2 regions of the Thainema salinarum CENA647 genome follow, and region 1 is predicted to be linked to the other one. Evidence: riboswitches for the same ligand, from Rfam matches in the RefSeq annotation. Region 1 holds a riboswitch; the other holds the start of a gene.
What was found. A riboswitch is a leader RNA that binds a small molecule or an ion and turns the genes downstream of it on or off. The one in region 1 is predicted to bind cobalamin.
Positions count from the first base shown of each region.

Region 2: linked by a shared signal. The riboswitch ahead of cobW (cobalamin biosynthesis protein CobW) and the one ahead of AC286M_RS28180 (sirohydrochlorin chelatase) in region 1 are both predicted to bind cobalamin.

Region 1 covers NZ_JBYJZJ010000022.1:4,888,517-4,891,931, forward strand. The annotation lists gene AC286M_RS28175 (YbaY family lipoprotein) at 1-398, opposite strand, end outside; gene AC286M_RS28180 (sirohydrochlorin chelatase) at 575-1,681, opposite strand; adenosylcobalamin-variant (AdoCbl-variant) riboswitch at 1,726-1,799, opposite strand; gene dps (DNA starvation/stationary phase protection protein Dps) at 2,230-2,763, shown strand; gene grxC (glutaredoxin 3) at 2,827-3,096, opposite strand; gene AC286M_RS28195 (hypothetical protein) at 3,206-3,415, opposite strand, start outside.
Region 2 covers NZ_JBYJZJ010000022.1:3,255,979-3,259,393, forward strand. The annotation lists gene AC286M_RS21070 (energy-coupling factor ABC transporter permease) at 1-661, opposite strand, end outside; gene cobW (cobalamin biosynthesis protein CobW) at 734-1,792, opposite strand; cobalamin riboswitch at 2,191-2,401, opposite strand; gene AC286M_RS21080 (ferritin-like domain-containing protein) at 2,575-3,201, opposite strand.

The DNA of each region.
Region 1 (3,415 bases):
AATAAAAGTGCGATCGCATCATCCGCTGTTCCCTCCCCATCCAAATCACCGAAGTCAATCAGTCCGGCCTGATTAATTAAGCTAACTTGCCAGCGCTGCTCCCTATTTTCATAAAAGCCATCCGTCAAGGAAACAGCGCCATAGTAGGGAACCGTATACTCCAAGCCCTGCATCGTGCGGAGCAGATCGCACCATGCCTGCTTGTCAGGACTCCAGACTTCACGAGTCAGGCAGTTATACCAAGTTGGCTCGTCGTCTGGTGCAGCAATTTGAGTAGTTGGAGCTTTATCTGAGTTTTGATCTAGAGATTCATCGAGCGACGTTTGCGCCACTGCCAAATGGCTCAATCCTGACCAACCCAATCCAGCGCCGAGGGCTAACGCAACGATTGTTTTCATGTTCTTTCACTCTTCACCAACGTTTTAACTCTATCGCTGGTTGATGATGCTGAATATTGCAGTTACCGATTTAGCAACTAAATTTGACTCCTTCCACTTCAAGATCTGCAAAAGATCCCAAAATGAGCAGTGGCTGCCGCGATGCGGCAGCCACTGCTCGTTTGAGGTTGGTAAAGTTAGGGAACTTGCCAAACTCGGTCGTGATAATCGGCAGGTTTGGCATAGGGATCGACAGCTTCGTGGCTGTGATCATGCCCATGCCCGTGGCTGTGACCATGATTGTGGCCATGACTGTGATCATGATGTGAATGCCCATGATTATGGCCGTGAGAGTGGCCGTGATCATCGCCGGACTTGGCCGCTAATCGGAACTTGCACATTTCACAGTTCATTTGCACTTCGCCCATCTGCGTTTCCAGCTCACGGCGGCGCAGAATCGCTAGCAGTTGGGGATGGATATTCATCTCCGGCAGGCAAGATAGGTGTATATGGGGAAACTGAGCCTGCTGCTGCGCGGTGATATCAAAAATTTTCTTGACCAGCACGCCCGTAAACATGAAGTAAGGCAGCACTACAATCCGCTTAGGTCGATACAGCCGCGCCCGCTCAAAACCCTCCTCCAACCGGGGATGCGTAATCCCAATAAAGCAGGTTTCAACCGTGTGATAGCCGCTGCCTTCCCACACCATACGCGCTAGCTTGGCCACATCACCATTGGCATCCGGATCGCTCGAACCGCGTCCGACAAAGAGTAAAACCGTCTCGCTGCGCTCAATTCCATAGGGATTATGCTCCGGCGTATCCAGTAGCGCCAAGCGATCGCGCCATAGATCTAAAATTTCAGGCGTAATCCCAAAGTGGCGACCGTAGTGAAACGTGAGCTGGGGGTGACGCTGACGGGCGCGATCCAGCTCGTTTGTCACATCAAACTTATTGTGGCGCGCCGCAAATAGCAGAATCGGCAGCACTGAAAGCTCTGTATACCCCTGCTCTACGCACTGATCAACGCCGTCTTGAATCGACGGTTCTGTCAGCTCGAGAAAGCAGGGCAAAACGGGTCGGGTCGGATCTAAAGATTGGTAAATATGGGCGAAATCCAGCAAGCGCTGACGACCATCGGCATCGCGGCTACCGTGCCCCACCATCAGGAGAGGTCGCTTGATGGGAAGCGGAGGTAACTCTAGCTGCGCGATCGCAGTTGCCTCTTGAGCCAGCAGATCAGCCTGAAACGCCTCAATCGACGCAACAGTTAAACGACTCGAATTGAGCGGTGTAGTAGACATGACAATCAGTTTCCTGTGCAACGCAGGAGAATAAACATCAGCATCAGCTAGTAGGCATTCTGGCTTTCACAGCTGCGGCACAGCACCGGACTTACACCGGATTTTCCCTACCTTGCCGACAAACTTGGCCGATTGGCGCTCTGTAATCTTAGCCCATTGGCAGAATCCAAACTCAAACGAGTCATGTACCTTAGGATCTTCTACTAATTTTTTTGCGGAATTTTAAAGAAGGGGTTGTCAAGTCGAAGTCATTATGAGTACACTTTAGGAGTAGCAATCGTGAGACTGATGTAATTTAGGTTTAACAATCCGATTCAACGGTATGCAGAGGTACGATGCGTCTTCACAGTTGCGGTAGTCTACAGTTGAATTCCTTTCGGCTGATCGCTCAGTTGGAATCGATGATTGAAGTTAATCTTGATTGCAGACTGGAAAACTTGCGCTATCACCGAAAAGTCAACTGCTTGAATTGCAGCTTCCCCTTATTTACCGTTTTTCCAACTAGCCTAAGTTTTTCGCATTACTCACACTAGGAGAGTCTTAAATTTATGACAGCCACAACATCTCGTCCATCCAAATCAAATCGCCGCTTCTATCCCACTCGGATCGATTTGCCGCAGGATGTGCGATCGCAGGTTACTGAAATCCTCAACCAAACCCTAGCCGCCACGTTAGATCTCAAAACCCAGACCAAGCAGGCTCACTGGAACGTCAAAGGCATGGACTTTTACCAACTGCATGAGCTGTTTGATGAAATGGCAGGTGAACTAGAAGAGTACGTTGACATGGTGGCCGAGCGCGTCACTGCCCTGGGTGGCACCGCAATGGGCACTGCCCGCCTCGCTGCGGCTGAATCGATTCTGCCCGAGTACGACCTAGAAGCCGTCACGGGTGAAGAGCACGTAACAGCTCTGGCTGAGCGCTTTGCCGCTTATGCTAAGCACGTCCGGGAAGCGATTGATACTACCGATGATCTGGGCGATGCCGATACGGCTGACCTCTACACGGAAGTATCCCGCACCGTTGACAAGCGTCTCTGGTTCCTCGAAGCGCACCTGGTCAAGAAAGGCGACGCGAAGTAGTTAATACTTGCTAAACAAGAATCCCCCTGCCGCGATGCGGCAGGGGGATTCTCGTTTAAACAACTAGGCTGCGCCGCCCTGTAAAATTTGGTCAAGTTTGCCCTGGGCATCAAGCTGATGAATGCCCTGACAATCCCCAACATAGTGATCATTCACAAAAATCTGGGGCACTGAACGTGGCCCACCCGTTCGCTTCGCCATTTTCGACCGAGCTGCTTCATCACCATCAATTTGGTGTTCCGTGTAGTCAACACCTTTTTTATCCAAAAGCGCCTTCGCCCGAATACAAAACGGGCAGCTACTCCAGGTATAGATTTCAATATTTGCCGCCATGCCGACCTCCAACTCATCCTGTTACAAAATATTACTTCTTATTCTAGGGGCTTGACATGACACCGTTGGGGGATCTGTCCAATATCGATTTGGAGAAAACTGGCGGAAATTAGAGAAAAACCAGATCAGACTGCCGCACCCAGCCCCGCACGACACCACTATCGACGTAATACATCGTCATCGTGCTCGAAACGCCGATCGCATCAAACACCTGTACAGCCGTGCCGCTGGGAATTGAACCGACAATGTTTGCAGAACTCAAATTGGGTGAAGCATAAACAGTCGCATTGGTCGTAGCGCGAGCCGTTGCGTTACTAGC
Region 2 (3,415 bases), 1.6 Mb from region 1:
TGATCGCGAGAGGAATCTGGGTGAGAGCAAAGATGCTTGCAAATTTCAGGAAGGCAGCGAGGAAGCCACCGCTGGCGGCGGGAAAGGCCAGGGCAAGCTGGATAGAGGTCACAAGATACGTAACGAGGTCGCCCAGGGCAGCAGATAGGAAGATGCCAACTTTCTGCTTACCGCTGTTGGCAAAGAGGCGATAAACGCCGTAGGCTACCCACGGCCCCACAATCGCCATTGAAAACACATTGGCTCCTAGCGTCGTTAAGCCACCGTGAGCTAACAGAACGGCCTGAAAAATGAGCACCAGACTGCCCAGCACCGTCATAACGGACGGGCCGAATAAGACGGCTCCTAGCCCTGTGCCAGTTGGATGAGAACAACTGCCAGTAACCGAGGGAATCTTCAGAGCTGACAGGACAAAGCTAAAGGCTCCAGCCAAGGCCAGCAGTAGTTTTAGCTCGGGATGTTCGCCAGCGATTCGGATCAGCGATCGCAACCCCAAAATAAAAAACGGCAGGGATATAATCCACCAAAACACGGCCCACTGCACGGGCAAAAAGCCTTCCATAATGTGCATGGCCTGGGCCGGTGCGGCAGGAGCGATAACTAGGTAAGCACTAAGCCCCACCAGAGCCGCAACCTGCAATCCCCTTCGAGTGTTCCTCATATTCGTAAACACCTCACAGATCAGATAAATAGATTAGATAAGAAACAGATTGGATAGGAATGCACCTACCAATCAGGCTGCGATTTGGGCTGCGATCGCGGTATTAATCTTGTCTGCATCTAAGGCATGACCGATAAAGACCAATTGGGTCTTGCGGGATTCAGCCGGTTGCCAAGGGCGGTCGTAAAACTTATCAAATCTCTGTCCGACCCCCTGCAGCACCAGCCGCATAGCTTTACCTGGAACCGCGACAAAGCCTTTAATGCGATAAATTTCCTGCTGCTGTACCAAGGCTTGCAGGCGATCGATAAGCCGCTCTGGATCAAAGGCTTGCTCTAGTTCCACGTAGATGGAGTTGATATCGTCATCGTGCTCGTGGTCTTCCTCGGTATCGTGGTGGCTGGGGCGACTGTCGAGGTTGTCTTCCACCGCAGCATTGAAGCCGAGCAGGATGTCTGGGCTAATTTCACCGTGATTGCAGGGGACAACTTTAATCCCGGCGGGAATCTGTTGCTGTAGCCACTGCTGGATGCGATCGCAACTTTCCCTGGTCATCCTATCCGTTTTGCTCAGGAGCACCATGTCGGCACAGGCCAATTGATCCTCAAAGAGTTCTTCAATTGGGGTTTCATGCTCTAAACTGTCATCCGTCTGCCGCTGAGCTTCCAGCGCTTCCAGATCTCCCACAACTTGTCCCTGAGCGAGGGCATCGCCATCGACAACCGTGACCACCCCGTCTACCGTTGCTCCAGTTCGAATTTCAGGCCAGCGAAAGGCCTGAATTAAAGGTTTAGGGAGCGCTAGACCCGAAGTTTCAATCACAATGCAATCAATTTCATCCCGTCGCTTCAGCAGTTCTTGCATCGTGGGCAAAAACTCTTCCTGAACGGTGCAGCAAAGACAGCCATTAGCTAGCTCTAAGATATTGGTGTTTGGCTCAGCGGTAGAGTTCTCATCGTCGTCGCACACCTGGCACGTTTTCAGAATTTCGCCATCAATGCCAACTTCACCAAATTCATTCACTAATACAGCAATACGCCGACCCTGATTATTTTGCAGCAGGTGCCTAACCAGGGTGGTTTTACCAGATCCCAAGAAACCAGTGACAACGGTAACAGGTATTTTGTGCATGAAATAGCTCCTAATATTTGAATTAACCAACCAGCAGACTGGGTTCTTCGTTCGTATTTACATTCAGCAGTGAGATCAACTGATTGCAGCAGAGTTAGGACAGCGAATTGTATTTCACTCAGTCCTCAGCACTGACCTCATAAGTGTTGTAACTATGGGCTGCGATATCGCACATTATGCGTACATTGCGGTTAGCACAAACATGATCAGTGCAAATCAGGCGAGCTTCCTGCAAAACAACTGGCTCACCAAGACTCAAAACCAATGGTTAGGGCAGCAGCACAGTCGGCTAGCCCCATTCCTGCCTTTGGAGCTTTGTAACGACGCTCCTAAAACAACAGAATCGCGACCCAAATAATACTAAAGCAGTCATCATCCGTACCTCGCAGATGGGATAGAGCATCAACCATTTATCGGCGGGCATTCTGACTTACACAACTTTGGATTTTGGATTTTGGATTTTGGAATAGAGGCTAATGGCTCAATCTAAAATCTAAAATCAGCAATCTAAAATTGGCTTACAGCTGCGGGACAGCGGCAGATTTTCACTGCACTTTCCCCGTTTCCTCTAGTGGCTGATCTCCACTAGAACCGATAAGGTTAGCGTATCCTATCACCCTTTGTTGACCACTGATCATCAAGCGTTGGATGCGCAGGAATTCTTAACTTACCAAAAACCCGGTAGTGTCAGTCCTGTCTTGATTGCTGATCTAGATCTGTAAATGGTGTGGGTGGGTGGGGTGCATCGCGCCTATCACTCACGCTATTTACAGGTTTGAAACCTAACCCTGTCTTGATTGACCATAGTTGCCACGACGGTGGCGGCGTCTTCGTCCTTGTTTCCATTCTCGGCCAGTTCTGACTGGCGTTTCACTCTGGCTTTCATCTTCAGAACCGAACTGTCCACAGCCGGAGGGACTTAAACGGAATCGACCCGCAGACTGCTGTCCGCTTAGGTCAGATTCCACGTAGTGACGAGCGGCTCGCGCTACACATCGCTGAAAGGCGGGTAAATGATTCTGCTGGGAGGCTCGCTGGAGCTGTCGAAATACTTGCTGCACATCCGGATACGCCGCAGTCATCGCCAACAACCGCTCATACATTGCGCCATTCTCGATCTCGGCCTGTACGCCGCCCTCGCAGGCTTGAGCCAGAGAATCTGGTACTTCTACCTGAGCAGGCCAGTTATCCTCCGGCACCGGAATACCGTACCGATTAAATAGAGGCAGCAACGCTTGAATGTGTCGCTCCTCAGATTCCAAAATCTTTATAAATGGTCGAACAGACCCAAACCGATTGAGGATGGCTCGATAGGTGGCGCGAGCTTTGTATTCATCCTGCAGGGCTTCGGAGAGGGCAGCAGCTAAGTCGTCTAGCATGGCAGAACCCAGGTGCGTCTTAATATCCAAATAGATATATAGTTAATTGTAGCTCCAAATACACTGTACACAATTTTGTCGATACTGCCGATCCCGTTTTGTCCAGACCATCACTGCAATGGACTGCAATGGATGGGCGAAGGAAACCCACCATTTCCTGCGCAAAATTAATTTTTAGATAAGATTAATTGGCAACGAGAGGTTTTAGTATCGATAGTGAAGTTCTGGAGACATCCAGCTACCA